3 regions of the Peribacillus sp. NPDC096448 genome follow, and region 2 is predicted to be linked to each of the others. Evidence: predicted binding sites of a transcription regulator. Region 2 holds the regulator's gene; each other region holds the start of a gene.
What was found. The regulator Rex, encoded in region 2, represses fermentation and respiration genes when NADH is low (regulators of the CRP and FNR family bind a similar motif). The targets are predictions, from matches to a motif close to TTGTGAAATATTTCACAA.
Positions count from the first base shown of each region.

Region 1 (10,741 bases), on a different contig from region 2:
AGATTGAAAAAACTCTGCCTATAAAACTGTATAGTGAATCACAAAGGGGAATCTTTTTTATTTGGGGCATGATAACCTTTTGGTGAAACTTGATCATAAATGAACAGAACCTTTGAACTTCAGGTTCTGTTCCTATTTCTTATTTGAACTTTTGCACTTCTTCTTGTCCTTCGAATTTGTTATCTTTCAATATGCCAATTTCTTCAATATGATTTCGTGCCGTTTCATCCCCTAATTTATAAATTAGGGCATAAAGCCTTTTCATGGCTGCATCGTATTTATCATTTGCCCGGTCATGATGATAGAGAAGGTAAGGCACATGTGATCGGGCATATGCCTCCAGGTCATCTGTCCGGTGTTCCTCCAAGCATTGTTTCAATTCTGCAAGTTCCTCATCAGTTGCGTGTACAGTGAAGCTCGGATTCTCTTCAAGTTTTTGCCCGAGTACGTCGCCGCTTACCAAATCGACATGATAGGTCTGTTTTTCCTGCATCATTCTGCACATCACCCTTTCAAGTGTTTGTCTATTCAGTACCACTATTTGTAAAAAGTTAATCATGAAAGTAAACATTTCCTTAATGAAAAAGATAGGAAATAGAGGTATCGGATTCCTTATTAAATGGTTTAAGATGGATTTACAGAATAATATGTAAAATTGAGGAGTGATATAGTGAAGAGGTCAATCATGGTCATTTTTTTTGTGTTGATTGCTTCAGGCTGCGTAACAAGGAATTATGATTCCAATATGGATTTAGGGAAAAGTCAGTTGAATGAGGAAAATTATTTAGAAGCCCACGAGGCTTTTCAATTAGCTTATAAAGAAGCAAAAACACCCGAATCAAGGGAATTAATGGATCTTTCAGGTTTGCTGGCGAGTGGAATGAAGAAATACGATGAACAGGATTTTGATTCGGCCAAAAGAGATTTTGAAGAAGCAGCCGCATATAAAGCAAAATACCGGGAAGGTAAACAAATGGTTTCAAAGGCGGTGGAAATGCATCCGGTAACAGACTCCGCCACGATAGAAGCAGTAGTGGGAAATGATGATGTGAAACCGGCGGAGGAAACAACTGAAGACGGATCCAAAGCAGAAGAGGGGGCGGCAACGGATACAAAAAGTAAAGAAGTAAGCAAGGATTCGGATAGTACATTAAGTAAATCTCAGGCGGAGAAGCTTGTGAAGGATTACGTGGATATGGAAAACTTTTCGCATTTGCAAATCGAATATGATCATGATGCCGAAAAGGGAGATTATATTTTTCATGTTTTCGAGGTAGATGAACCTAGTCAGAAAAGCGGCCACAAAACCACTTGGGGCTGGTATGGCGTGAATAAGGAGACCAAAGAAGTTTATGAAGTCATGTAAGGATAACTGAATGGTCGAATTGAAGGCCCCGGTTGTGGCCTTTTTATTTTGTTGCGCGACAAAATGCAGGATTCGATAAAAATTTATAATTTTTTTAAAAAGGTAGCCTATTTCTTTATTTCTTAAGAATTTTTTAATATTTCCTGTTTATGATTGAGCCAAGTAAAGGACAAACATAGGAGGGATAAAGATGGAGAATTATAATGGTGAGGAGCAAGTCAGAGTCAATGCAGAACGGAAAAAGGGTAAGTCTCTTTGGTTAACTAGCCTTGTTTCCGGAACGGTTGCTTCTATGGTTACATCGTCTGTATTTCTATTTGGCGGAGACTTTATAGATCAAGGGAAAAGTTCAGTGAATGAGTCAACCGAAACGGCAGGTGTACAGCAAACGGACAGTGTTGAAAAGGATAAAAGTGTCACGGCGGAAAAGTTATCGACAAGTACGGATTCAAATGATAGGGCAGAGATGGTCGAATCAGCATCCAAATCGATTGTAGGGGTCGTGAATTTACAGGAGATGCAAAACCAGTACCCGTACCAGCGGCAAAGCACGGAGAGCGAAACGGTTGAGAGCGGAACCGGCTCAGGGGTCATTTATAAAAAGGCTGATGGAAAAGCCTATATCATCACGAACAATCATGTTATTGAAGGAGCTAAGGAAGTCGAAATTTCATTGTATGATGGACAAAAGGCAACGGCAGCTGTTGTCGGGGCTGATGCTTTGACGGATTTAGCGGTTTTGACAATTGATGCCTCGAAAGCACCGGAAGGAATTAAATTCGGGAATTCTGATAGCATGCGTCCAGGTGAAGAAGTATTGGCAATTGGCAACCCACTTGGACTTGATTTTTCACGATCGGTTACACAAGGAATCGTCAGTGCGACCGGACGCACCATTTCAGTCGATACCTCGGATGGGGAGTGGGCACTTGATGTCCTTCAAACAGATGCAGCGATCAACCCTGGAAATAGCGGTGGTGCATTGATCAACACCGCTGGGGAAGTGATCGGCATAAACAGTCTGAAGATTTCCGAAAACGGTGTGGAAGGCTTGGGGTTTGCCATACCAAGTAATGATGTGATTCCGATTGTTACGGAACTGATTGAAAATGGAAAGATCGCGCGCCCGTATTTAGGAGTAAGTTTGGCCAGTATAGAAGAACTGCCGCAATATTACATTCAAAATGTTCCAGAAGCTGCAGAATCCGGCGTAATGGTGACGAGTATAGAAGCGGGCTCGGCTGCGGCGAACGGAGGGCTTAAGCAACAGGATATCATTGTTGAGATTGATGGAACGAAAATAAATACTGCCGCGGCATTAAGGAAATACTTATATACTGATAAGAAAATCGGCGATAAAGTAAAAATTAAAGTATATCGAGGTACTGAAGAGAAAACGGTAACGATAACCTTACAAAAACCATGAAAAATGGTAGGCCCCTGATTATTCATCAGGGGCCTAAGTTTGTGGACAAAAAAGGGTTCTATCTAAATTCAAAGTTGATTGAACGGAGGGTACGAGAGTCCTGCGGGAATAGCGAGTGCCTGGAGTGAAAAACAACGCTCAAATTGTACAACCCCCTATTTAATAGTATACAAAAGGGTTACTAGCGGAAAAATAGATAGTGTATTTGCACTGTTCTACAAATTATTCATATAGTCTTGAATACCTAAAAGTGAATGGTGGCGCCTTCTATTTGTCAAGGTTTTCATCGTGGATATGTTAAAAAATAGAAAAGATTTGACAAATTTGTGAAATGTCATAAAATAGAAAGAAAGGGGATGAAATTATGGAAGCTAATCAGAAGATGTTAGATGCAGTGAAATGGGTATCGGGCACAGGTTGTGTAATCGGAATTATTATTTTTGCTTTAAGCTTTTTTGTAAGCGATTACAATAAGGATTATATATTTACCGTTGTTGGAATCGCCATCACACTAAGCGCAGCTGCCATTTTTCTAGTTGGTATATTTTTTGTCCTGACAGAAGAAATGGTAATGAATACACATAAAGGTGAAAGAATTGAACCGGAAACGACTAAAATCATAAAAATGAAATCAAAGACTAAAACTCATACAAAAAGAAGTACGGAATTCAGTAACTAAAACCAGGAATATAGCGTAATAAACTGGCTTACTATCATCAGATTCACCAACATGTTTGAACAAAACCAGCTGTTTTGTTTATCAGGGAGCCAATTTGATTCCAAACATTGAATGCGCTTTCATATCATTTGTATCGATAAATTTTAATTCAATACAATACACGGCACTCGTTATGTATCAAAAAATATTTCAAGCAACCCTTTGTATTAATCGGAATACATAAGATGTGCTTGGATATTCAAACCAAACTGCCCGAATGCAGAAATACCTTTACATTTCGATAACCACGAGAAAAGGACATTTTTAAAAAGTCCTTTTTTTGTGGTTTTTTTATTGCACTTTTACTTGAAGATACAAAAGGGAAGATTTTGGGCTCCAATGGCGGGGTTGATTGAACCACCAAATGTAAGAAACCAATTACACACCCGGTGTTTCCTTATATATATATAATATTTGACCAATGTTGGATCATAAGAGTATTAAAACATGAATACAACATCGTTTCCAATGCGGCTACCAATTATCAACTTCCATGGACAAGTATGAAAAAACCGTTTTAAATCATGTTTTCCAACGATAAATACATACTTGACAGGATAGGTAATATAATTCATATTCTTGAGGGGGGTTGAGGCAATATACACGGTGAATATAATGTGAAATTTTTATTTCATTATATTAGAGTAATATTAAACGGATAGTGGATCGGTAAAAAATACAATCATGTACTGATAAGTGAATTTCCATAGGTATGTTATTAAACAATTATTATATTTCATTTGCTGAAGATTTTCGAACATTTCAGTTCATTTACCATCTTCTTACTGCTCTTTAATGAACTTTATGTGACAGATGTCACTTTGTATTGTCTTTTTTTTGACTTGGGATTAATATTGGTATGTCGGGGTTTGTGAACATGGTAACACTTTGTCCGAATAATTACCAATTGGAATTTTATTATGTAAGAAAGGGGTAGTACTATGAAAATAAAATGGGCTCTATTAACTATACTTTTTACTATTGCCACTGTGCTAACCGGTTGCGATAACCCATTAATGGTCTTGGACCCTAAAGGGCCAGTAGCTGCAACACAAGCAGATGTTATTATGATTTCGATATGGACAATGGCCTTTGTCGTCCTTGTCGTTATGGTACTGTATATCTTCATGATAATGAAATATCGTGCTTCCAAACAACGTGATGATTATGAACCGCCTCATATTGAAGGAAGTAAAGTTCTTGAAATAATTTGGGTTGCGATCCCAATTTTAATCGTCGCTTTCCTATCCGTTGTTACTGTTAAAACTACAAATGAAGTTGAGGCAACACCTAAAGGATACGGAGATCAAGAACCTTTAATCATTTACGCTTCATCTTCCAACTGGAAGTGGCATTTTAGTTATCCGGAAGAAGATATCGAAACAGTCAACTATCTGTTTTTACCTACTAACCGACCAATTGAATTTAAACTTTACTCATTCGGTCCAATCTCAAGTTTCTGGATTCCGCAACTTGGAGGACAAAAATACGCGATGTCGGACATGGTTAATACGTTGCACTTAGCAGCTGATGTACCAGGAGAGTATATGGGTCGAAATTCAAACTTCAGTGGTTCAGGTTTTGCTCAGCAAACGTTCAACGTTAATGTACTGTCTCCAGAAGATTACGATAAGTGGGTAGATGAAATTAAAGCTACTGCTAAACCGATTACTGAGGAAAAATTCAATGAATTATTAAAACCTGGTCATGTGGGACAATCCACTTACACTGGAACTCACTTAGAGTTTTCACCAGCTCCTGAAGGGGAAAATGCTGGTCATGACCACGGATCTTCTGATACTGAAGAAAATGATTCCAAGGATTCACACGAGGAACATTCAGAACACAGCAACATGAATCATGATCACTAAGAATTAATTTCGTTCGATAAAACAACTAGGTTTACAAGATAAGGAATATTTTCCTGAAAGGAGTCACAAAAGTATGGATTACTTTGATCGATTTGCCGTACCTCATCCAAGTCCTGCGATTTATGCATCCATGGTTGCCATTGGTTTAACCATGATCGCGGTTGTTGCCGGAATTACCTATTTTAAAAAATGGGGTTACTTATGGCGTGAGTGGTTAACAACGGTTGACCATAAACGTATTGGTATCATGTACATCTTGGCAGCACTGCTTATGCTCTTCCGTGGTGGCGTCGATGCACTTATGATGCGTGCTCAAACGGCTATTCCAGATAACGGTCTTTTGGATGGACAGCATTATAATGAGGTATTTACAACACACGGGGTCGTCATGATCCTATTCATGGCTATGCCATTCATCATTGGGTTAATGAACATTGTTACACCATTACAAATTGGAGCGCGTGACGTAGCATTCCCACGTCTGAACGCAGTAAGCTTCTGGTTATTCTTCATGGGGGCAATGCTATTTAACATCTCTTTCGTAGTCGGTGGTTCTCCTGATGCAGGTTGGACATCTTACTTCCCGCTGGCAAGTAACGATTTCAGTGAATCAGTAGGTTCGAACTATTACGCGATTGCTATTCAAATAGCTGGTATCGGTACATTACTGACTGGTATCAACTTTATCGTAACAATCTTGAAAATGAGAGCACCTGGCATGAACTTAATGAAAATGCCAATGTTCACATGGTCTATTTTGATCACAAACTTCATCATCGTTTTCGCTTTCCCTGTATTGACAGTGGCACTTGCGTTGATGACAATGGATCGTCTATTCGGAACTCAATTCTTTACGATGGCCAATGGCGGTAGCGATATGCTTTGGGCGAACTTGTTCTGGGTTTGGGGACATCCTGAAGTTTATATAGTAATTCTTCCAGCTTTCGGTATTTACAGTGAAATCATTTCGACATTTGCACGTCGTAACCTGTACGGGTATAATTCGATGGTTATCTCCATGGTAGCTATTTCTACTCTATCTTTCATTGTATGGGCTCACCATTTCTATACAATGGGTCACGGTGCAATGGTTAATGGTATCTTCTCGATTACCACGATGGCAATTGCCGTCCCAACTGGTGTTAAGATTTTCAACTGGTTGTTCACACTTTGGAAAGGTAAAATCGTATTTACCGTTCCAATGCTATACTCTTTAGCTTTCATTCCGATTTTCACGCTCGGTGGGGTAACAGGGGTAATGCTTGCAATGGCAAGTGCTGACTACCAATACCATAATACAATGTTCTTAGTAGCTCACTTCCACTACGTTTTAATCCCTGGTACTGTATTTGCCGTACTTGCTGGTTTCACGTACTGGTGGCCAAAAATGTTCGGTTTCATGTTGAGCGAAAAAATTGGGAAATGGTCGTTCTGGTTCATTACAATCGGCTTTAATGTAACATTCTTCCCGATGTTCATCACTGGTTTAGATGGGCAGGCACGTCGTATGTATACGTACTCTGAATCAACAGGGTATGGTCCATTGAATATGCTCTCTTTCGTTGGAGCGATTGGCTTGGCAATAGGTTTTGCACTTATTGTGTACAATATCTATTGGAGCACACGTTATGCGTCAAGAAATATTTCAAACGATCCATGGGATGCGCGTTCTCTAGAGTGGGCTACACATACACCAATCCCTGAATATAACTTTGCAATTGTGCCAACAGTTGATTCTACAGAAGCATTCTGGGATGCAAAGAAAAAAGGCTTTAAATTATTTGGCGGTAAAGTAGAAAAGATCCATATGCCAAATAACAGTGGTGTGCCGTTTATCATGAGCTGTATCTTCTTCGTTTGGGGCTTTGCGATGGTATTCAGCATGTGGATCATTGCAATCATTGCAACGATCGGTATCTTTGCTTGTATGATTCACCGTTCATTCGAAAAAGATCACGGACGTTATATCTCTGTTGAAGAGATCGAAGAAACTGAAAATAAATTGCGAGGTGCTAAGTAATGAAAATAGATAACTCGCTGCCACTAGAATATAGCACGGAAGAAAATCGCTTAAAGATTTTTGGATTCTGGATTTTCCTAGGAGCAGAAATAGCTCTTTTCGCTACACTGTTCGCAACTTACTTTGTATTAGTTGATGGAACTGGAAATGGTCCAACAGGGGAACATCTTTTTAAACTCCCAACCCTGATGTTTCAAACAATCTTTCTTTTAACCAGTAGTTTTACCATTGGTCTTGGAATCAATGCAATGAGACTTGGAAGGCAGAAAGCAACGATTGGTTTCTTCATCATTACCCTTATTCTTGGTTTAGGCTTCTTGGGAGTCGAAATTTATGAATTCGTGGAGTATGTACATGAAGGGGCAACCATTCAAACAAGTGCTTTCTTATCTAGTTTGTTTACATTACTAGGTACGCATGGAGCTCACGTTACACTTGGTTTATTCTGGGGAACCTTCATCATCATGCAGATCAAAAAGCGCGGTATGACTCCAGAAACAACAAACAAGGCTTTCATCTTTTCACTTTACTGGCATTTCTTAGACGTTGTCTGGATCTTCATCTTCAGTTTCGTCTACCTGAAAGGAATGATGTAATATGAAAGAATTATTCCCACGGGGCCAAGTTATGGGATTTGCCTTTTCACTAGTCCTGACTTTGGTCGCACTATCAGTTATTATGTTTGATCTCTCACTGAAAATGGCTATGATCATCCTTCTTGTTACAGCTTTCATGCAAGCTGCACTTCAATTAGTAATGTTCATGCACGCAGGTGAGTCTGAAGATAAAGCATCGATTTATACAAACGTTTATTACGGATTGTTCGTTGCATTGGTTACAATTTTCGGTACAATGCTAACAATGATTTGGGGATATCAATAATCGATTCCGGAAAAGCTGGGCGTCTTGATGACGCCCAGTTTTTTTGTATTTTAATTCTTATACCGGTCTATCCATTTCATTCATGGAAGTTTGTTAAGTAGGATGTGGCTGAAATCATATTGTTTAGTATAACCATTTCATGAAATTATATTTATAATCGGGAAATTCTCACTTTAGAAGCGTGCCCGTGCATTTAAGTGCAATGTTCTACTAAAGTCTAAACGTTAATAGAACGGACACATCTCTAAGAAAAACTGTCAGCCCTTTTGATATAATGAGCCATGTAAGAATTAATTTATAAATGTAGCGGAGATGATGAATTAACATTGCCGGTTTTGATTTTGACAATTATCTTAAGTTTGTTAAAAATATTGGTTTCCTGTCTTCCAACAGATGCAGTTAATTGGATTATCAGCAAATTTAAAATACACTCAGAAATTATTGATGGGAATGCAATCGTAACCTTTGACGGGAAACATTTGGAAGGTGAAGAAAAAATTCAAGTTATTAATTATTTTAATAACGCTAGATTTTTGAAGAAAAATCATATATTCCCAGGGAACGAGCAATTGTTTTTACATCCAGAGAACAGTGGGACTCCATTAGTCATTGATACTAAAAGAGGCAAAAAGGATGTTAGGTTATTAATTTTTATTTACAACGATCGCGTGGATGTAGTTAAACTGTACAAGAAGAAGGTCATTTCTTATAGTCTGTTTTCCGATAGCCTCCAAGAACGTTCCATGCCATTAATAAGAAATTTAGTTTAAAAGAACATTAAAGAGACGGTCCTTAAAAAGACCGTCTTTTTTTATAAGTCTTTTAATATATAATCCCATTTCAATTAGATATTTTTTTCATTATAAAAATTCTAGTATACAAACTGACATCTTAATTTTAGTGTCTTTTGAAAAAAACAATTAAAAGTGTTTTTTAAGTAGGAGGGAATTGCTGCAAGAGGGTTTTTAATAGTGCATATGAAAAGTATTTTGGATAGTATTTAAGGTAATAAAAAAGCAGGTATCTATTGCGATGCCTGCTTTTTTATGCTTTCCATTGTTTTTCAACTTGATGAAGGGCTTGTTGTAAAATTACTTCATGATCAGTACCCGGTTTAGTAAGGACGTTAGTTTGATAAGATTTTCCTTGGAAATCAACTGTTACTGTAACTTTTACCATTATGCATCTTTCCTTTCCTAATTCAGAATTAAATGAGGGGTTGTACCTATTTCTTTTATACCCATGGCAGAAGGATAATCAAACATTTCAAAAGCAGTAAAATTTGAAAGAATTAATATTCAAAATTATCTGATATTTTTAGGGTGGTGTCAACACTTTTTTTTGACCTACCCTATTTTCCGGTTAAACCAAAAACGACCTGGCTTGTATACTGACAGCCAGGTTGTTTTATTAAACGAACTATATAATCATATTTTAGTTAAAATAATACCGATTAATGCTGCAAGGACACCGGCAATTTGATAGGTTTTTAGTTTTTCCTTGAATATATAACATCCAGCGAATACGACAACCAAACAGTTCAGGCTGACGACAGGGAAAATGATGCTTGCGATCCCGGTGTTCAACGCAAAGAAATAACATCCATAGCCTATCATGCTTAAAAACCCTACTAAGGAACCGATTTTGACTTCCGTTAGCTTTATTTTTTCTTTTTTAAAGGCTAGAGCCGAAAGAAGATAAAGCATTCCGCCTCCATACATTGATACAAGGATATCAAGGGAGTTTAAATGAAGACGTGTTGATGTCGTCATAAGAATGCCGAGCACACCAAAAGATAAGATGGAGAGTAATGTGTGCATCATCCAAGGGGCATATTGATGATTACCTTTTGCGTTAGGTGTATATTGGATGACTAATGTAGCGATAAACATGCAGACGATTCCACTCCACTGCAAGGAAGAAATATGTTCGTGAAAAATTAAAGCTGCACAGAGAATGGGGAATATTGCATTCGCTGCGATTAATGGAGATGTCAAGCTTGCCGGCCCTTTTTCAAAGGCGCTTGCCATCTGGATGTTACCATTAGCGTTCAGTACCCCAATAGCTGCACCAAGCATGATGGATAGCCAGTTCAGCTGCAAACCGTCCGTGAATACTCCATAAAAAATGGACAAAATAAAAGCTGAAAAATAAAAGAAAAATTGGATATGTATCTTGGAATAGCCTTTTCCGCTGCTCCATTTAAAAATGCTGTTATTGATTCCGAAACATAAACTCGTGATGAGTGCTGCAAAAATCCACATTGACTTAATCTCTTCCTTCATGTAGGATAAACTTCTTCTACATTTTAAGCTGAATGCCTTCAGGAATCAAACCAAATTTAAAATGTATGATTGACAGATTAGATTTTTTTTTCTATATTAACTATGACAATTTTAAAATATTTCCCGATAAACGGGAGAGGTTCATAGCATCACCCTCTTAAAAAAACTATGGC
Region 1 is NZ_JBIWEU010000005.1:203,433-214,173, reverse strand. It holds partial or broken gene ACIQ0C_RS11210 (helix-turn-helix domain-containing protein) at 1-7, shown strand, start outside; gene ACIQ0C_RS11205 (hydrolase) at 140-496, opposite strand; gene ACIQ0C_RS11200 (hypothetical protein) at 671-1,366, shown strand; gene ACIQ0C_RS11195 (S1C family serine protease) at 1,557-2,792, shown strand; gene ACIQ0C_RS11190 (hypothetical protein) at 3,157-3,471, shown strand; gene qoxA (cytochrome aa3 quinol oxidase subunit II) at 4,452-5,381, shown strand; gene qoxB (cytochrome aa3 quinol oxidase subunit I) at 5,455-7,401, shown strand; gene qoxC (cytochrome aa3 quinol oxidase subunit III) at 7,401-7,997, shown strand; gene qoxD (cytochrome aa3 quinol oxidase subunit IV) at 7,999-8,283, shown strand; gene ACIQ0C_RS11165 (YfmQ family protein) at 8,610-9,053, shown strand; gene ACIQ0C_RS11160 (BA3454 family stress response protein) at 9,328-9,462, opposite strand; gene ACIQ0C_RS11155 (DMT family transporter) at 9,711-10,568, opposite strand; PreQ1 riboswitch class I at 10,699-10,741, shown strand, end outside.
Region 1: the regulator Rex is predicted to act here: its motif matches at 4,315-4,332, upstream of qoxA (cytochrome aa3 quinol oxidase subunit II).

Region 2 (10,741 bases):
TTAAATGAGAAAGGAGAAAAAGACGTGGCAAAGAAATTGAAGGTAAAAGGGAAGCATCGCCAAGAATGGTTTCAAATTATGCTTGACTTGAGAAAAGAATTAAAAGACTCATCCCCTACTCGATTGTATAATTGTTGTGAGATTACATGAAGACCTAGAGGATATTTAAGAAAGTTTAAGATGTCTAGAATCGCCTTTCGGGAGTTAGCACATAAAGGTCAACTTCCAGGCATCAAAAAATCAAGTTGGTTAACACAGCCTTTCAAGGTTTTAGCTCTACTGAAGATAATTACTCGATATTTAGGGAATTGAGTCGTTTAGAAAGTTTAAAATGAGTTAATAATTGATTTTAAATCGTAATTATTACGATTTATCAGGAGGGAAAATTAAATATGGCCACATGGAATTTAAGTAATACGAAGGCATCATGTTCTCCTTTGTAGGATTGACGATTCCTTTGTAATATACTATTAATTTAGCAGCACTAATAGTTGTGTAGGTTCATAATCTTCAAGTAACTGTTTCAGCTCTAATAAAGGCCTACCAACCGCCTTGTTCTCATTTGATATATTGTAGAAAAGTGCCTCAAGAGCGTTTAAATCCACATCTAATCCTTCACGATTAAAAAGGTCATTTAGCACCTTTCCAGTAAACAATATAAAAGAGTAATGAAGAGAAATTCTTCTCGCAACATCATTCTCAACTGATTTTTTCAAATACATTTTTCTGTAGTCTTCAAATTCCCGCGAATAAATTAGTTCGTTTATCTTTCCAACGATTAAGAACTCAATTCCAATTGCACCATGATTGTCAGTAAATGAAGTGTAAAGTTTTCCTGAAAAGCTTTTGTTTTTACTGACAACAAAGAAAAGGCCTCCCACAGTAAACTGTGGGAGGCCTTCAACTTTAAAAATATTAACATGTTAGGTGAGCATTCATGACTGAATCTCTCGTTAAACCCCTACATTAAGGGATTTAAGCGATGATTACATCATGCCGCCCATGCCGCCCATGCCGCCCATGTCAGGCATGCCCATGCCGCCAGCGCCTGCAGGTTCTGGTTTGTCAGCAACGACAGCTTCTGTTGTTAAGAACATAGCTGCTACAGAACCAGCGTTTTGTAGAGCTGAACGAGTTACTTTAGTAGGATCGACGATACCGGATTCGATCATGTTCACCCATTGTCCAGTAGCTGCGTTGAAGCCAGTGCCTACTGCTTCGCCTTTAAGGCGCTCTACGATTACAGAGCCTTCAAGACCAGCATTGTGAGCGATTTGACGAACAGGCTCTTCGATGGCACGAAGAACGATTTTCACGCCTGTTGCTACGTCGCCTTCCGCTTGAATTTCAGCGATTTTATTGTATACGTTTAGAAGTGCTGTACCACCACCGGCTACGATACCTTCTTCAACAGCGGCACGAGTGGAGTTCAATGCATCTTCAATACGAAGTTTACGTTCTTTCAATTCTGTTTCAGTAGCTGCACCGACTTTGATTACCGCTACACCACCAGCTAATTTAGCAAGGCGTTCTTGTAATTTTTCACGGTCGAATTCAGAAGTTGTTTCTTCTAATTGAACACGGATTTGGTTTACACGAGCTTGAATTTGAGCTGTATCTCCAGAACCTTCAACGATTGTTGTATTTTCTTTTGTAACAACCACTTTAGACGCACGGCCTAATGAATCGATTGTTGCAGATTTAAGATCAAGTCCGATTTCTTCAGTGATTACTTCGCCGCCTGTAAGGGCTGCGATGTCTTCAAGCATTGCTTTACGACGGTCACCGAATCCAGGAGCCTTAACAGCAACAGCGTTGAATGTTCCACGAAGTTTGTTTACAACAAGAGTTGCAAGCGCTTCGCCTTCTACATCTTCAGCAATCAATAATAGCGGTTTTCCTTGTTGTACAACTTGCTCAAGTACAGGAAGGATTTCTTGGATATTCGTAATTTTTTTATCTGTGATCAAGATATATGGATTCTCAAGGACAGCTTCCATTTTATCTGAGTCAGTAACCATGTATGGAGAAGCATATCCACGGTCGAATTGCATACCTTCTACTACGTCCAATTCAGTTGTGAAACCTTTAGACTCTTCGATTGTGATGACGCCGTCGTTACCAACGCGCTCCATTGCTTCTGCAATCAGTTGGCCCACTTCTTCATCAGCTGAAGAGATGGCAGCAACTTGTGCGATTGATTCTTTGTTTTCAACAGGTTTGGAAATGGCTTTCAATTCTGCAATTGCTGAATTGACCGCTTTCTCGATTCCTTTACGGATACCCATTGGGTTAGCACCAGCTGTTACGTTTTTAAGACCTTCACGGATCATCGCTTGTGCAAGAACCGTTGCAGTAGTTGTACCGTCACCAGCTACGTCGTTTGTTTTGCTTGCTACTTCAGCAACCAATTTCGCACCCATGTTTTCGAATGCATCTTCCAATTCGATTTCTTTAGCGATCGTCACACCGTCATTTGTGATTAGCGGTGAACCGAATTTTTTCTCAAGAACCACGTTACGACCTTTTGGTCCAAGCGTTACTTTAACTGCATCTGCAAGTGCGTCCACACCGCGAAGCATGGAGCGGCGAGCTTCTTCACTAAATTTAATTTCTTTAGCCATTTATAAGTACCTCCCTAAAATTTTAAGAAAATTTTTCGTTCAGTTAAGTATGATGTATAATTAGCCGATAACAGCTAGAATGTCGCTTTCACGTAAAATTAAGTATTCAGTGTCTTCGTATTTAACTTCAGTACCTGCATATTTTGAGAAGATAATTAGATCGCCTTGGGCAACCTCTAAAGCAACACGTTCGCCATTTTCAAGGACACGGCCAGTACCAACTGCTACTACCTTACCTTCTTGCGGCTTTTCTTTAGCAGTATCAGGAAGAACAATACCGCTTGCAGTTTTTTCTTCAGTTTGAACTAGTTCAATAATAACGCGATCACCTAATGGTTTTAACAAGTGAAACAACCTCCTCATATTCTCTTGATAATTTGTTTCATGATTATTAGCACTCTTCATCATCGAGTGCTAACACATTTATAATATTAAATAAACCGAGCCTTTTTTGCAAGTATCTTATTGAAAATTTTTTATTAATTTCTGATAAATTACGGGTAAACTACTTTAGGATAATGATTTCCTTAACATAGTAATTTAAATGTAATGTTAGGGGTACCTTTAAGTGGTGTTCTGCCTCAATTTTTGATACCATTTTGGAGTATGCGTTTATAGATTGTCCCCATATCAGTAACGTTGGAATGGGTGACTATAAAAGGAGTTTTCATTTTTGAAAAAAGAATATTGGTTCGTCATCATCACTTATATTGCCATGCAATTATCCAGTATTGTCGGAGTACCCATTTTCATGCTGATCGGGTCTTATACCGGAATGCCGGCTGATGAACTCGAAGTGAAATCTGCAGCATACTGGATAGTTTTCAGTTTTCTCGCAGCTTTATTCTTGATTCTTTTTTTAATGAGAAAAGATATGAGGGAAAAGTTGGACACGAGAAACCAAACTTCCGTTTCCATGTCCATATTATGGGCAATTGCAGGAGTGTTCATGGCTCTTTTTGCGCAAAGCATTGCCGGAAGCATTGAACAAATGCTTGGGGTGGAGTCTGAATCTGAAAATACGCAGCAACTCATTTCACTCATTTACAAAGTCCCCATGGTCATTTTCGTCACTTCAGTAATTGGACCTATATTGGAAGAATTAATTTTCCGGAAAATCATTTTCGGATCACTTCATAAACGCTTTAACTTCTTTATTTCAGCTTTAATCAGCTCAGTTATTTTCGGCTTGGCGCATGGTGAATTTGAACATCTTCTTTTATATACGGCAATGGGCTTCACTTTTGCTTTCCTTTATGCGAAAACAGGCCGCATTCTCGTATCCATGAGCGCTCATATTGCGATGAACACGCTTGTTATCATCCTTCAAGTGGTATATCGGGAGGATATAGAGAAGATGCTGGATACTGCACAGGCCTTCATCGGAGGTTTATTATGAAACGTCAATCACCCTTATTCATGGGCATCATCTATGCAGGCTTAGGAGCCCTTTTTACCGCTATCGCGATTCAAACCGTCAATTCTTCAGGATGGGGACTCTTTGCCTACATACTTGTCCTTATTGCGACTCTTGACTTTGGTTCGGGATTACGAATGATCATGCTGCACTTTAAGATTAAAGCCGCACAAAAAAATAAGAAAAAATAAAAAAACGCTGCAATGATGCAGCGTTTTTTCATTCCTCCAATGCGGCTTCTTCCACTACAGGATAATGTTTCAGGAAGTAGATGAGCGACTGAAGCTCCACCGCAAGGTCAATATGATGGACCCTTATGGATGGAGGCACGGTCAGCCGTGCAGGTGTGAAATTCAATATTCCTTTTATGTCAGCTTTGACTAGACGATCGGTTATCGTCTGGGCTACCTGTGCAGGCACTGTCAATATAGCCGCAGTAATATTATTTTCCTGCAATAGTGTATCGATTTGATCCATATGATAGATGGGCACATCAGCTATTCGCTTGCCGACCTTTTCTTCAGAAACTTCGAAAGCCATTTCAATTTTTGTATTATTATTTTTCATGAAATTGTAATTTAAAAAAGCGGTTCCTAAATTTCCTACTCCAATTAAAGCGACTTTGGTCAATTCATCTTGATCTAGTGTTTTTCTGAAGAAGGATAATAAATAATTGACATTGTAGCCGTAGCCTTTTTTCCCAAGCGCGCCAAAGTAGGAAAAATCACGGCGAATGGTAGCAGAATCCACTTTTACAGCTTCGCTTAGCTCTGCCGAGGAAACTCTTTGTTTGCCTGAGGAATGTAAGTTCTTTAAAAATCGATAATACAATGGCAACCTTTTGGCTGTTGCCTGCGGTATCTTTGGGTCATGGTTCATTGTTCTTCCCCGCCTTCACACATGCTTTTCAACTTAATCTCTATTTGTTTGTTGTTTTACTTGCCTTTTATAATCGCTACTAGACACTCCGCCTGTTTTCTCCACTAAGAACGTAGGCCCGATCACCATTCCCTTATCAATGGCCTTACACATGTCATAAACAGTCAAGGCAGTCACGGATGCAGCTGTTAACGCTTCCATTTCCACACCTGTACTCCCTTTTGTCTTAGCTTCCGTTTCAATCCTAAGCCTATATCCTTGTTCTTCTTTTTCCCAATCAAAGGCTATATTGACCCCTTGCAGAGCAATGGGGTGGCACATCGGAATTATATTGGATGTATTTTTGCTGGCCATTATTCCTGCAACTTGTGCAACAGCCAGTACATCACCTTTTTTCATTTTATGGTTCGTGACCAATTCATATATTTCATCATTCAATAAAATGCTCGATTGAGCCACTGCCGTCCGGGTTGTTTCAGGCTTTGCACTCACATCGACCATTTTGGCCCTGCCCTGTTCATTAAAATGCGTTAAGTCTCCCATTTAAGTAACCCCTCCTAAATCATACACTATTATTCCACTTTATGTAACAGCTTTTCTTTTAGCTTGGAACCAAGCTGTTGCCGATAATAACTAAAATACGTTACACTAACAATAATCAATTGAGGTGAAATCTATGATTTTATTACAAATCAATCAACTATCGAAATATTATGGAGCTGAACTTATTTTATCAAATATGAAGCTCGAAGTTCAAAATAAAGATCGAATTGCACTTGTAGGCCGAAATGGCGCCGGCAAATCCACTTTACTAAAAATCATAGCCGGGCAGATTTCGCATGATGGCGGTGAAATAATCAAACCAAAAGGCGTCACCATCGGCTATATGGCCCAGGATACGGGATTGGAATCCGAACTGACCATTTGGGATGAGATGCTGACTGTATTCACTGATCTTATAGAGCAGGAAAAGGAACTGCGCCGCCTTGAGGCTGATATGGCCAGACCTGACATCTTTGAAAACGAAACAATTTACCAAAAAGTGCTGAATGAATACGACACTTTGATGGTGGCATTCAAAGAGAAGGGCGGTTATCAATATGAAGCGGATATCCGTTCCGTATTGCATGGACTTCAGTTTGCCGACTTTGACTATTCTACCCCAATTTCCACTTTAAGCGGCGGGCAAAAAACAAGGCTTGCATTAGGAAAGCTGCTTTTAAGGAAACCGGATATATTGATTCTGGATGAGCCGACGAACCATTTGGATATCGAAACCCTCTCTTGGCTTGAACAATATTTACAAAGCTACCAGGGAGCTGTCCTCATTGTTTCCCATGACCGCTATTTTTTAGATAAAGTAGTAAACCTGGTATATGAAATTTCCCGGAATAACATGAAAAAATACCATGGTAATTATAGTTCTTATCTAGAGGGAAAAGCGGAAGATTATGAGAGGGACATGAAACTGTTCGAGAAACAGCAAGGGGAAATCGAAAAGCTTCGTGACTTTGTCCAACGTAATATCACAAGGGCTTCCACCACGAAAAGAGCACAAAGCAGACGTAAACAGCTCGAAAAGATGGATGTGTTGGACAAGCCGCAAGGTGATGAAAAATCCGCGAATTTTTCTTTCCAGATTGAAAGGCAAAGCGGAAATGAAGTACTCCACCTTCAGGACCTGGCTATCGGATACGAAGGGGAAACGGTATCGAAGAATATAAATTCCCGGATGACAAAAGGAGAGAGCATAGCTCTTGTCGGCCCAAATGGAGTTGGAAAATCAACTTTATTGAAAACGATCATTTCCAAGCTGCCTGCACTTTCTGGGGATTACCGTTTTGGAACGAACGTAGAAGTCAGCTACTACGATCAAGAACAGGCTAACCTTGTTTCCAATAAACGCGTACTCAATGAATTATGGGACGACTATCCCCTCAAACCGGAAAAGGACATTCGCACCGTACTCGGTAATTTCCTATTTAGCGGGGACGATGTTTTGAAAACCGTTTCCACACTAAGCGGGGGCGAAAAGGCTCGTCTTGCTCTAGCCAAAATGATGATGCAAAAAGGGAATTTTTTAATTCTCGATGAACCAACGAACCACTTGGACCTCGATAGTAAATTGGTGCTTGAAAACGCATTGATCGATTATCCGGGAACTATTCTTTTCGTCTCACATGACCGCTATTTCATAAATCGGATAGCAACGAAAGTGATAGAGCTCTCCAAGGACGGCAACGAAGAATTCCTCGGTGATTATGATTACTATCTGGAGAAGAAGCAGGAGCAAGCGGAAATCCAAGCACTTGAACAGCAGGATCAGGCTAAAACTTTAGATGCGGCTGTAGAAAAAACAAATTACAAAATTGATAAAGAAGCAAAAAAAGCTGAACGCCAGCGAAAACGGCGCATTGAGGAAATCGAGGCAGCCATGGAGCTTCTTGAAACCGAAATAAACGAATATAATGACCTCCTTTGTGATCCAAATGTTTTTCAGGACCATGAAAAAGTAATGGAAGTCCAAACAAAGCTTGATCATGCACAAGAAAGTTTGGACCAGCTTCTCGAAGAATGGACTGAACTGGAAGAATGAAAAAAGACCGAGTCAATTGACTCGGTCTTTTTCTTTTCCAATCAAATTGTCTCTTGAAAGTTATCCACAAACTTGTTAACAAAACACTTACCGTTCATAAGCCATTAATTCGAGTTATGCACATTACCCACAGAAACATATCCACTTATCCACAAAAACAACGATTTATACACATGCAGTATGATTATCAAAAAAACTTTATCCACAGAATATTCTATTATTTTATTAACACGATAAAAAGACAGGATGCCGAAGTGAGGGATCCTGTCTTCTCGTCAATTAAAATGCTTCTATATCCAATCCAGGATTTCCGTTCAAATCCAAACCAGATCGCTTCCCCTTTTCAAACATGACACTGCCAGCAGCACCGATCATGGCAGCATTGTCGGTACAAAGATAGAGGGGCGGAATGGATATATCCATAGGTAAATCCTTAAAAGCTTCCGTTAATGCTTCCCTAAGGCCTTTATTTGCCGCAACTCCTCCAGCAAGCAATACCTGTTTCACATTATATTCCTTTGCAGCCTTCACAGTTTTCATTACAAGCACTTCTATCACGCTTGCTTGGAAACTAGCTGCTAAATCTTTAGGTTCAATTTTTTCCCCGCGCTGTTCTGCATTATGCAAAGTGTTGATTACCGCTGATTTCAAGCCGCTGAAGGAAAAGTCATAGCCTCCATCCAACCATGCCCTAGGCAGTTTCAAAGATGGTGAGCCAATTTGTGCAAGCCTATCGATATGAGGCCCGCCAGGATAAGGGAGACCCAAGGTTCGAGCCACTTTATCATACGCCTCTCCTGCGGCATCATCCCTCGTCTCCCCGATCACCTTGAAAGAACCAGGTTCTTCTAAAAGCACCAACTCCGTATGCCCTCCCGAAACGACTAAAGAAAGCGCAGGATATTCGATCTCCTGAATAAGCCGATTAGCATAGATATGACCAGCGATATGATGCGTACCGACAATCGGTATTCCATGTGCGAAAGCTACAGCCTTCGCCGCATTCACACCTATTAGAAGTGCCCCTACAAGGCCGGGACCTTCTGTAACGGCAATGGCATCCAAGTCTTCATATGTCACACCGGCTTGCAGCAGTGCTTCTTCAAGAACAATCGTAATTTGTTCTACATGATGACGGGAAGCTATTTCCGGGACGACACCGCCAAAACGTTTATGGCTTTCTATTTGTGAAGCCACGACATTACTCAGTATCTCCGTTCCATTTTTTATGACAGCTGCCGCAGTTTCATCACAGCTTGTTTCAATTCCTAATATAAATTGATCTTTTTTCATGAAAAATTCACCCACATAACATAAGCATCTTCTTGATTGTCTGTATAATAATTCTTTCGGATTCCGCCCTTTTGGAAACCCAGCTTTTCATAAAGTGAAATGGCTACGGCATTACTGACACGGACCTCAAGTGTCATCCTCACCACACCCATTGAAATGGAGATTTCAATCATCTTCCTGAGCAAAGCTTCTCCAAGCTTTTGCCCTCGGTATTCTGGTAATATCGCTATATTGGTAATGTGCGATTCATCAATGACGATCCAGGCACCGCAATAACCGGCAATTTTCCCTTCATCCTCTATCACCATGTATACAGCATACTGATTATGATTCAATTCATTAAAAAAAGCTTCCCGGCTCCAAGGCAAAGTAAAGGACTGCTTTTCCACGTTGAGCACTTGGTCGATATCTGCCGTATTCATCTTTCGGAACGTCAATGTTTTACTCATAATAATCGGTCGCTTTCCTTGTTTATTTCCCCTGTTGTTCAAGCCACTTAGCTTCTGCTTCAGCCATGCGGATATAATTCGGTACAAACTGGTGAACATCCACTTCAGTCTTATCAAGACCAATGAAGGCAAGTTCGCTTGGCCTTGAATTATATGACTGTACTGGAGCAAATACCGCTAATTCGCCTAATGCATCCGTAATTGCATCCCGATGGATGTCCACATCTTGACCAACAAATAAAACAGGACGATTTAATTCCTTCAATTGATTCGCCCACTCAGAGGATAGAATATTACAATCTTCAATGACTGTCTTTAAAGAATCCTTTTCCATTTCATATAATCCAGTATAAATCTGCCCTCTTCTTGCATCGAACAAGGGAGATATCAACCCGTTAAAATAACGTCCATTAGCTGCTAAAACCTCTAAGCTGGAAACACCTGATAACGGAATCTGAAGCGTCCAGGCCAAGCTTTTCGCTATCGTCACTCCAATCCTGACCCCTGTATAGGAGCCTGGACCTTGAGCGACCACTATCTTAGTCAATTCCTTCGGTATAGTGTCACAGTCCCTCAGCAGTGTTTCAATTGCTGGCATTACCCGCACCGAATGATTTTTCTTTAGGTTCGTCGTATACTCACCAATTACTTGATTCCCGTTTACAAGTGCAATCCCTAATGTGAAATTCGATGTATCTATAGCTAAAACCTTCATCAAATAATCTCCTTACATAACTTTACATATCGTTCGCCTTTGGCTTCCAAAACAATACGCCGGCTTGTATCGCCCAGACGATAGATATAAATGGTCAAGATTTCCTCTGGGAGGTGATCCTTTATTAAATGGGCCCATTCAACGACAGTCACACCATCACCATCAAAATATTCATCAAAGCCTAAATCTTCTTCCGATTCACTTACCCGGTAGACATCCATATGATACAAAGGCAAACGACCCATGTACTCCTTTATTATCGTAAAGGTGGGGCTATTCACCATTCTGGTAACACCTAATCCTTTAGCCAGCCCTTTTGTGAATGCCGTCTTCCCTGCACCCAAGTCACCTTCTAAAGCCAGCACATCTCCACTGGAAAGCTTTTGTGCCAATTTGTGCGCAAATTGCGCTGTTTCTTCCTCATTCTGAGAAATCCATTCAACATGCTGCATATATCAATCACCTTTATCATTATTAGGAAAACGTCCGTCCTATAGTTCAAGTCGAGAACCATAAACGCAATATTATGGAACAAAAACCATTCTATATGTAGTTTACCTTGTTTCAAAAGAAGAAACAAATAAGTTAGGGACATATTATTGGAATTTCAAATAAAACAAAAAAACGAAACCTAAGTTTCGTTTTTTTCATGATTGCGGGGACAGGATTTGAACCTGCGACCTTCGGGTTATGAGCCCGACGAGCTACCGGACTGCTCCACCCCGCGACGGTATAAATGTTGCTTTTATAAAAATAGTATTCCCGTTT
Region 2 is NZ_JBIWEU010000025.1:168-10,908, reverse strand. It holds partial or broken gene rpsN (30S ribosomal protein S14) at 79-249, shown strand; gene ACIQ0C_RS24500 (hypothetical protein) at 471-881, opposite strand; gene groL (chaperonin GroEL) at 987-2,624, opposite strand; gene groES (co-chaperone GroES) at 2,685-2,969, opposite strand; gene ACIQ0C_RS24485 (CPBP family intramembrane glutamic endopeptidase) at 3,298-4,023, shown strand; gene ACIQ0C_RS24480 (YdiK family protein) at 4,020-4,232, shown strand; gene ACIQ0C_RS24475 (redox-sensing transcriptional repressor Rex) at 4,261-4,920, opposite strand; gene moaC (cyclic pyranopterin monophosphate synthase MoaC) at 4,954-5,463, opposite strand; gene ACIQ0C_RS24465 (ABC transporter ATP-binding protein) at 5,597-7,516, shown strand; gene tsaD (tRNA (adenosine(37)-N6)-threonylcarbamoyltransferase complex transferase subunit TsaD) at 7,796-8,809, opposite strand; gene rimI (ribosomal protein S18-alanine N-acetyltransferase) at 8,806-9,258, opposite strand; gene tsaB (tRNA (adenosine(37)-N6)-threonylcarbamoyltransferase complex dimerization subunit type 1 TsaB) at 9,281-9,973, opposite strand; gene tsaE (tRNA (adenosine(37)-N6)-threonylcarbamoyltransferase complex ATPase subunit type 1 TsaE) at 9,973-10,425, opposite strand; tRNA gene ACIQ0C_RS24440 (tRNA-Met) at 10,627-10,700, opposite strand.

Region 3 (10,741 bases), on a different contig from region 2:
ATGTCCTCTTGAGGGACACAATGTATACCAGGCGCTTTACCGCAATAAACGTATTCAGCTTCAGTTTTACCGTATAAAAGCAATTCACGATTTACCAATCGATCATACAAGATGACATCCGCTTCCGCGATGCATTTGATTGCCTTGACAGTAATTAAGTCCGGATCACCAGGTCCGGCACCAACAATATAGACCTTACCTTTTTCCATCCTTTATCCCCTTTTGTTGTTTAGTCATGTAAACTCCCATTTGATATGGAATACTGTGTGATAAGGCTCCAGTATTCGATTATGATTAAACCAAAAAAAATTATGATGAACGGGAAGTAAACCTCCCCTTAATGAGACGTTAACTCTAATATAGGATGTACTTTTACAGCACTGACCTTAAAGCCAGGCATTTTGCATGTCGGGTCTAAATCCTGTGAAACGAGGCGATTGACATTTTGGGAGTCTGCCCAATGAAAAGGAACGAATACAGTATCATGGCGAATGGTTGCTGACCATTTGCTTCTTACAACAATACCTCCGCGTCTTGATTCAATTTTCACCAAAGTATTGTCTGGAATATGATATTTCTTTGCTGTTTCCGGATGGATTTCCATATATGATTCAAAATTTCTTGCAGCTAATGATGAGCTTTTTCTCGTTTGTACTCCTGTTAAATAATGTGACATGATTCTTCCTGTTGTTAAATAAAGTGGAAAATCCGTACATGGCTGTTCTTTTGGAACAAGAGGCACATTATTAACCACAACCATGGCCGCCTTTCCATCCGGGTGGGCAAAAGACGTTTCGAATAACCTTTTTGTCCCTTTATGGTCAATGGTTGGGCATGGCCACAAAATGCCTCCTTCTTTTCTTAATCGATCATACGTTATACCATAATAATCAGCGGTTCCCCCGCGGCTTGCCACTCTTAGTTCTTCAAAAATCTCATTTGCGGATTGAAAGGGAAAATACTCCCCTTTTCCAAGAGCTTTTGCTATATCACAAATGATTTGCCAATCATGCTTCACTTCCCCAGGTGATGGAAAACTTGCTTCCCGCAACGTTACCCGTCCTTCTAAATTCGTCATCGTTCCTTCATCCTCTAAGTAAGACGAAGTAGGTAAAATCAAATCAGCCAATCTAGCAGTTTCAGAAACGAACATGTCTACCGCGACAAGAAACTTTAATTTTTTCAAAGCCTTTTTGACAAAGTTAGCATTTGGATTGGAAACAATCGGATTGGAACACATTAAAAACATGCCGGTAATTTCACCTTCATTTATCTTCTGTATCATTTCGTATGCCGAGACACCTTTACGTGGCAAATCAGCCTCATCGATTCCCCATAATCTTGCAATATGTAATCTATGTTCCTCATTTTCAATCATGCGATAGCCCGGCAGCTGGTCTGCCTTTTGGCCATGCTCTCTTGCTCCCTGCCCATTCCCCTGCCCAGTAATAGCTCCATAGCCCGAATTCACTTTGCCGATTTTCCCTGTAACAATAAGAATATTGAGAAAATTCCGGACGGCAGCTGAACCATCTGTTTGCTGCTCAACGCCCCTAGCTGTAAAAATCATTCCTGATTCTTCTTTACCGAACATTACAGCCGCTTTTTGAATTTGGTCGCTAGGAACCCCTGTCATTTCCGCAATTTCCTCTAATTTTAATGATGTAACATACTCTTTTACTTCGGTGTAGCCATTTGCACGTTCGCGGACAAATGCTTCATCAGTAAAATCCTCTTCAATGATCACTTTCAATAATCCGTTTGCCAAGGCGGCATCCATCCCTGGTTTTACTTTTAGATGTAAATCGGCCATTTTCGTTGTTGCTGTTTCCCGGGGATCTACAGCAATAATATATGCTCCATTTTGTTTTGCCTTCTCAAAATACGGCATGATTGTCGGCTGGCATTCAGCAATATTCGTGCCCGCCAAGATAATGCACTTTGTGAACGGAACCTCTGATAAGCTGTTGGTTAGGCCCCTGTCCATACCAAATGTTTGGCTTGCCGCCGAGGCTGCTGCAGACATGCACAAACGGCCATTATAATCTATATACTTTGTTTTTAATGCCACTCTTGCAAATTTCCCAAGCAAATATGCTTCTTCATTTGAAATGGATGCACTCCCATAAACAGATAATGCATTTACACCATCTTCCGCTTGAATTTTACTGAAATTATCCTTAATGTGGCTTAATGCTTCCTCCCATGATATCCGAACGAATTCACCATTTTTTTTCAATAATGGGTATTTAATTCGATCTTTATGCAAAGCGTGTTGGTGTGCATTCATTCCTTTAATGCATAAGCGCCCCTCTGAGGTTGGATTATCTTTTCCAACCGTCGTATACTTTCTTCTTGTCACTATTGTTTGTTCCAACAGCTGCATCTTACATTGCATGCTGCAAAATGGACATTGTGAATCATATCGTTTTTCTGATTGGACCTCTTGTTGCTTCGTGCGGAAGTACTTTAATAATAATTCAGTCAAGGCTCCTCACCCTTTACTCATGGATTTCTTTGTTTTTTCATGGGGTACATACATTTATCCGTTTATCTAGGTCTTACATCATAAAGTTCCACTTGTTCATTCCCTGATCTACCCAGTTCCAATCGTTGAGATAGTTGCCGATTAAGTTCACTATCAAACAATACTTCTCTAACATGAATTAAACCCACTCGTTCAATCCATTGCCAAGTCCGTTCTAAGTAGTTGGCAGTTTCCCGATAATATTGAATAAAGCCGATGATGATTTCAATTGCTTCTTCATTTGTCCCGGCTACACATAATAGTTCACCGGCACGTACATTACGACCGCTGCTTCCGCCCACATATATTTCCCAGCCCCTGTCAATGCCCATAACACCTATATCTTTCGTTGTTGATCCTGCACCGTTATGCAAACAAGCAGATATGCCCAACTTTATACGGTATGGTGTTGATACTTGCTCCAATCTTTTTTCCAGATCTACAGCAAGTAATAGTGATTGCTGTTTATCACAAGAGCAAACATGTTCACCTATACATGTTTTGACGTTTTGAACGGTGTTACCATATTTCGAACTTAACGGCATATCTAAATCGGCCCACACACCTGGAAGATCTTCTTTTTTCACCCCCATTAAATGAATCCTTTGTTCACTTGTTACCGCAACCTGAGATATATCATATTTATCTGCAACATTTGCAATTTTTCGCAAGTCTTTTGCATTCGTCATCCCTCCGTACATTTGCGGGATGACAGAGTACCGGTTATCACTTTGAACTGTTGCATTCTTTTTTTCGTTTATGAAAAGGGTTTGCTGTCTGATCTCGTACTCTGGATGAATCATTCCTAAATAATAGCTCAGTGCAGGCTTGCAAGTTGAACAACCTTCCGTATTTTCCCATTCAAGGACATCCATCGCTTCTTGGACAGTTGTTACGTCTTGTAGCTGCATTTTATACACGACTTCATCTTCCGTTAATGTCGTACAGGAGCAAAATGCAGTTTGTTTCTCATCCTGAGTAGAAAGATTACTTTGAATATAGTTCAAAAGCTCGGTCACTGCCGGCTTACATCCGCCGCACGAACCGGAAGCCTTTGTGCATTGTTTAACTTGTTCCGTTGTTGTTAATCCCTTATTTTGAACCGCTTCAATGATTGCCCCCTTTGAAACAGCATTACAATGGCAAATGATTTCATGATTTGCCATCGAAGCGATCAATCCCCCAGCCGTACTTGGTGATTGGAACAAATCACGCTTTTCCTCTGACGATACTTCTTCCCGCTTTAAAATCTTATCGAGTAATCTTGAGCTGTTGTTTGTATCTCCATACAGCACAGCACCTATGATTTTTCTTCCTTGAAAAACCACCTTTTTATAAACACTATCCAATTCATCAAAAGTTGTAATAGATTTCGTTGTTCCATCACCAAGGAAATCTCCAACAGAAAATAACTCAACTCCTGATATTTTCAGCTGGGTCGAAAGGACCGAGCCTTGGTATCCGTTGCATTTCATCTTACAAATATGCTTTGCCAGCACTTCACCTTGTTCATATAGAGGTTTAACCAATCCATAAACAATTCCTTGATGTTCAGCACATTCACCAACTGCATAAATATTTGGGACGCTGGTTTCCAAATAGTCGTTTACAATAATCGCACGATTTGTATCAATTCCGCTTTCTTTGGCCAACTGAATATTCGGTCTGACTCCAGCAGCCATTACGACTAAATCTGCTTCCAGCTCCGTTCCATCTTTAAAACGGACGCGCTCTACACGCCCGGTACCGATTAACTCCTGTGTTTCTTTTTTTAAAAGAAAGTTCATTCCCTGGTTTTCCAACTCTTTTTGCAGCAAAAGCGATGCCGTTGAATCAAGCTGCCTTTCCATTAAATAGTCAGCAATATGAACGACATGCACTTCCATACCAAGGTTTAACAGCCCTCTCGCTGCTTCTAAACCTAACAAACCTCCTCCGATGACGACTGCTTTTTTATGTTTGCGTGAAGTTTCAATCATCTTTTGGCAATCTTCAATCGTCCGAAATGCAATGACGCCTTCTTTATCAACACCTGTAACAGGAAGAATAAACGGAACAGAACCTGTGGCAATTATCAGCTTATCGTAGTAAACTTCCCGTTCTTTGTCTGTTATTATCTTCCTGGTCTCTTTATCGATTTTTATAACCGTTTCCCCTGTGAACAATTGGATATTATTCTTCGTATACCAGTTTCGGTCATTTATTGTAATGTCTTCAAAAGTGGTGTTGCCTTGAAGCACAGTCGACAATAAGATTCGGTTATAGTTAACGTGTGGTTCACTTCCGAAAATAGTAATCTCAAATGCAGTCGGATCCTTACTTATAATCGACTCAACACAGCGTAGTCCCGCCATTCCGTTCCCTACTAAAACCAGTTTTTGTTTATACATTTTATCCCCCCAAACAAGTACTGTAACAAGCCAAACTAAGTAAATAAAGTTCTAGATCTTAACTGAATTCTTTCCGAGTACCCACGTTTTTCTCCATGAAAGCTGGGCTAGGCCCAGGATAAGCAACGCCACGATTCCAACTGCGGAAAATACTAAAAATCCTGTAGCATATGTGCCAGTAATCTGTTTCAACGTACCTAGTATGTTTGGAACCAAGAATCCGCCAACACCTCCGGCAGCTCCTACAATCCCTGTGATAAAACCTATTTCTTTAGAAAACCGCTGTGGAACTAACTGAAAGACAGCTCCGTTACCCATACCGAGAAATAGCATTCCGATGAACAGAAGGATCGTAACGGCAGTAAGAGAAAAAAGAAAACTAATTCCAAACATACATATTGTGAGTCCGATAAATAAAAACATAAGCAGTTTAACTCCACCTATTTTATCGGCAATAAATCCTCCGACGGGACGAAAGAAACTTCCGGCGATGACACATAATGTAACAAATTCCCCTGCCCTTATTCGTGTTAACCCATACTCATCAACAAAAAAGATGCTTAAAAAGCTAGTAAACCCAACAAAGCCCCCAAAAGTCACACTGTAAAGAATGCAGAAATACCAAGTGTCCGTTATTTTAAATACGTTGAAATATTCCTTAAGTGGTTTTGCCGGCGGTTGAGATGGCGCGTCTTTTGCGATGAAAATATAAATGATAAACACGATGGTTAAAGGAATCAAAGCTAATCCCATAACATTATGCCAGCCAAGAGATTCAGCAATACGGGGCCCGAACAATGTCGCAAAAAGAGTTCCGCTGTTTCCGGCACCTGCAATGCCCATCGCAAGACCCTGCAAATGCGGGGGATACCAGCGACTAGCCATCGGAAGTGCTGCAGCAAAACTTGCACCTGCCACTCCTAGCAAAATTCCAATTAAATAAAGCTCTGCTAAACTTTCTCCGAATAACCATCCCCAAAAAAGCGGAATCATCGTAACAAGCATCCCGCCGATCGCGGTTTTCCGCGGGCCGATGCGATCAGTCAAAAAACCAAGGACGATTCGAAAAAACGAGCCTCCCAAAATCGGAATAGCCACAATCAAGCCTTTTTCAGCCGGGGAAAGTCCGAAATCCTTTGTAATATAGACACCGAGCGCACCTAATAATACCCAAATCATAAAACTGATATCAAAATAAAGGAATGAAGCTAATAATGACGGAGCATGACCGCTTTTTTTCAATTCAGATATTTTCATTTTTCATCTCTCCAATACTTTATTAATTGAATATTCGTTTATTTTACTCTTATATAAGTAAGATTTCTTTGTTTATGTAAGAAAACATCACACACTTTTTTATAAGTTATTAAATGTGAATCCTTTAAAGTAGTTATTGGACAAAATTTAATAAATTCATTTCCTTTTTCTTATATAAATCGAACGATATTGTGGTTTACTTAGGTGATGTAAAATTACAAGCTTGTTTAACTTTTCAGATATGGCAGGAGAAATTCAAAAAGATAACACCCATACCATTTTGGAAGATTCTCCATAAAAAAATAGAGAAGCCTAATGCTTAAGCTTCTCTTCCAGACTGTAGATAAACCTGACAATAATTAGTTCGTTTACAGTTTTAATATTTGTCCGTTAATTTCCACTCCAGGCACTCTCTTTCCGCGGGCGGTCCGGGGCCGCGGCGCCATTGCACCTGCAGGGTCTCGAACATCCGCTTCAATCAACTTCTTTTTAACATTAGGCTGTTTTCACATACTTTGTTGCTATTTACCAAGTAGTGCGGTGTGGTTGATTTCCCCTCCAGATGCTCGCTTTCCGCGGGGCGGGCGGTGAGCCTCCTCGGCGTAAACGCCTGTGGGGTCTCACCTGTCCCGCTGCTCCCGCAGGAGTCTCACACTTCCGCTCCAATCAACCTTAAATAGTTTCGTTTTAAAAACAACAATCTTTACGAAAAGAGCCTAACATTAAAATAGAACTTCTTTTGCCTACAGTCTTTTTTGTTTAAAATAGAAGGAATAAAACTTGAGGTGATATCTATTCAGCGAGAACACCTTTAAATGATGACTGCCTCTTCTTGCGGGTTCTTCCCACGGCACGAAACAAGGACCTCCTTCATATGATGTGTTATGAACGGCCATGAGATATTTATTAATTTGATTATATCCGGGGAAAGGTTGGGTGCAATAATATGAAGCAATATCCATTTCAGAACATCCCGTTTCAAAACCTTCAGAAAAAAAATATGTCATTTGAAGAGGTATTCGTTCATATTGTTGAGTTTATGGAATTAAATCCTTCCGGTAACTATCAATTAATGGTCGGGACAGATTCGCAAGTACATAAAAAACATACGGTCTTTATTACAGGTATCGTGATACGGCAGGTCGGAAATGGTGTATGGGGTTGTATAAGAAAAGTGATGATCCCTAGAAGGATGCTGCATTTACATGAACGTATTTCTCAAGAGTTGTCGTTAACAGAGGAAATCGTATCGCTGTTTACGGAAGAAAGAAAAAATCAGTTAATCGATATAGTCCTGCCTGCTGTATATCAAGGGGCAACGTTCACAATGGAAGGGCACATTGATATCGGGATTGGAAAGCGAAACAAAACTAGTGAGTTTGTAAAAGAAATGGTAGCCAGGATGGAATCCATGGGGGTGCAACCAAAAATCAAACCCGATGCTTTCGTCGCTTCAAGTTATGCCAACCGGTATACAAAACAAGAGTGAATGTATTACAAAACATGTAATTAGCCAATGGAATCAAAACTGGACTTTTTAAGCTGATAGAACAAAATGGTCTGGAGATTTTCAGACTGCAAAGCAAGTACATACAAGCAAAAAACCGGCCTCAGACCGAGACCGGCTTCAACATTTTAAGATATAAGCCGCGATTGCCGTATTCAGTAAGAAAGTTTTAAACCACCACTCCTCAAAGTGGGTGTTTGCAGAAAAAATCCTGTTGTCCAAGTCAGTGACGAGGCATAACATTCCTGTTTCAATATAAAACTCCCTATTACAGCTTAAAGGTTAAAACTTTATTATCATTACGAACAGTGCAGCTTGTATTGTTATGATACCTGAAATCGTCAAATGTTACAATGTTAATAATCACCATATAATAACCTATGGCTTACTAGGTAAAATTAACGCCGAATCAGTCCTTTATAATAACATTCATTAGAATCAAACTATTGATCAAAATAACCGATAAAATCCCCTTTGTCCTTATTTTGCAGATATAATACCGTTTCTTTGTCAGAAATGGTAGGCAGTCCGAATTTTTGATCATACATTTCAATTCCTTTACCTGTGATGATAATCCAATCCCCTTCCTTACCTGCTTGTAACGCCTCCTTGATAGCAAAGGTGCGATCAGGAATAACCTTCCCATTTCCAGCAGAGTAATCGCTAAGCAGTTTATTTAGATTGGATTCCATCACCTCAATTCCCTCCGAATTCAGATCATCCATTGTTAAAATCGAAACATCACTATGTTCCGATGATACTTTAACCATTTCCGCCCTTTTGGTTGTATCTCGTCCACCCCGAAAACCAAAGATATGATAAATCTTTTTGGCCCCGCACTCTTTGGCAGTTTGAAGCATGTGATGAATGGCATCTGCAGTATGTGCATAATCGATGACTATAGTCGGCCCAAATTCTTTCTTATATATTTCAAACCTTCCTGGCACACCGGAAAATCGTTTCAGTGAAGTGAGAATTTCATTTTTTGAAATTGGAAACATCTTCGCTACGGAATACGCAGCTGTTGCGTTATATAAATTATGAAGTCCAGGTAAAGGTAACTCAATTTTCACAAAGTCATGATTCTCATTCAATAAAATAAAGGGGTTCGTTGCAGTATTATAATTGGTGATGGCTAAATCGTAGCGATTGGATTTTCCAAAAACAAAGGCACTGACATTCTTCTCCCATAGGTATTCTTGTAGTTTTCCGCCCCAGAAATCATCTCCATTAATAATCGCAAGGCCATTAGGTTTCAATTTTTCAAAAAGCAGTAATTTTGCAAGGAAATAATCCTCCATCGTACCATGGAAGTCGAGATGGTCATGATACAAATTCGTGAAGACACAGAAATCAAATTCAATTCCTTCTAAACGGTATTGAGCTAATCCATGTGAAGACACTTCCATTATGACAACCATGTCCCTACTTGCAGCCAGCAACGAATTCAATTCCATGGTACCTGGAGTCGTATTATGGGAATCGACTTTGTTTCCATTGATGATATGCTGTATCGTACCAATGACTGAACAGGTTACCCCATTCTCTTCTAAGATTTGCTGAAGCATATAGCTAGTTGTGGTTTTTCCATTTGTGCCCGTAATTCCTATCATTATTTTTTGATTGCTGGGATCTCCATAAAACCTTTTGGCGATTTGCCCTAATGCTTTACGGCTGTTTTCCACTCTTATATAAGGAACTTCCAATCCCTTAATATCGCGATTGCCAATCACAGCTGATGCCCCTAAGCGAATTGCATCATTGATGTAATTATGGCCATCGGACTTATATCCGGTTACGGCAACAAAAAGGAATCCCTTTTTTATTTCTTTAGAGTTATCGGTTACACCTGTGACGGATATATGTTCAACGTCCTTCGGCAAATCCCCGTTTATTGCTTCTTTCAATATGTCTTTAAGGATCATTAACTTTTCTCCTTTTTTCATGTAAGCTATTCACCTGATTTTTTTAGTATTAACCAGTACTCCCAAAATAATTGTCAATCCAGAATTTGTTAGTTGTAATGACAGTAAGAGGAAAAAAGAAGGAAAAGCAGCCAAAATTGGCTGCTTTTCTTATGGCTATAGCTGTATTTGGGTGTTGGCACACCGCAAGATACTTATGATTGAATTTCCAGAGGTTTTGTTTCGCCCTTCTGATTGTACAACGGCAAAATGAAAAACATTCCTATAATAAAAAAGAAAGCGGCGGTTTCGAATATGGCGACGAGTGAAAATTGCTCTTTCAGCACGCCTGCCGCACTCATGGTCAACACCATCGATCCAGTGAATAATGGGCTTAAGATTCCATTGACCCTTCCGATGAATTCGCCCTCGGTCCTCTGCAATATCAATGTATTGATCCCGATTTGGATACAAGGAAGCATTAGCCCGTTAAAGAACTCGGCGGTAAGTGTTATCCAAAGATTTGTTGAAAGCCCCATAACCGCCAATCCAATGGCATTCACAAGCATTCCGAAAGCTAATAATCTTTGAGGTGCCACCTTTTTGGCAAAAATCATTACACCGGCTCCACCTATAATCATACCAAACCCATTCACCATAAATAACCATTGCAGATTTTCCTTAGGCAATTCCAGTTGTTCTGTAACAAGGAATATCGAGAGTGGCTGAATGAAACCCAGTCCGAGTCCAGCTGCCAGAAAACATAAACCAAGCAAACTTAGTTCTTTTTTTCGCAAAACGTAGCTCACACCGCTTTTCATTTCCTGCCATAACGTTGTTTTTGCTGTCCCCTCATTCAGTTTGCGATCTTTCGGAAGAAAGGCGAGTGCGCCAGCTGAAAGTAGAAACGCCAGGCCAGTAATCGCAATCGAGATGTTTATCCCGAAAGATTGGAAGGCAAATGTACCGAGAATCGGACCTAAAACCATAAATACTGCGAAGACGGTCTGATAAACGGACATCCCTGTCTGGATTTGACTTTCTGGCAAATGCATCTTAAATAGCTTCATGCCCGATGGCTGAGAAAATTGAGAAAGTATCGCCGAAATTAAAGTTGCGAAGAATACCATTTTCCAACTGCCGAAGATTAGCGAGA
Region 3 is NZ_JBIWEU010000002.1:465,241-475,981, reverse strand. It holds gene cobA (uroporphyrinogen-III C-methyltransferase) at 1-209, opposite strand, end outside; gene nasC (assimilatory nitrate reductase catalytic subunit NasC) at 338-2,488, opposite strand; gene nirB (nitrite reductase large subunit NirB) at 2,551-4,917, opposite strand; gene ACIQ0C_RS06070 (nitrate/nitrite transporter) at 4,969-6,174, opposite strand; gene ACIQ0C_RS06065 (ribonuclease H-like YkuK family protein) at 7,121-7,663, shown strand; RNA gene ssrS (6S RNA) at 7,815-8,001, opposite strand; gene ACIQ0C_RS06055 (UDP-N-acetylmuramoyl-L-alanyl-D-glutamate--2,6-diaminopimelate ligase) at 8,125-9,627, opposite strand; gene ACIQ0C_RS06050 (MFS transporter) at 9,801-10,741, opposite strand, start outside.
Region 3: the regulator Rex is predicted to act here: its motif matches at 6,398-6,415, upstream of ACIQ0C_RS06070 (nitrate/nitrite transporter).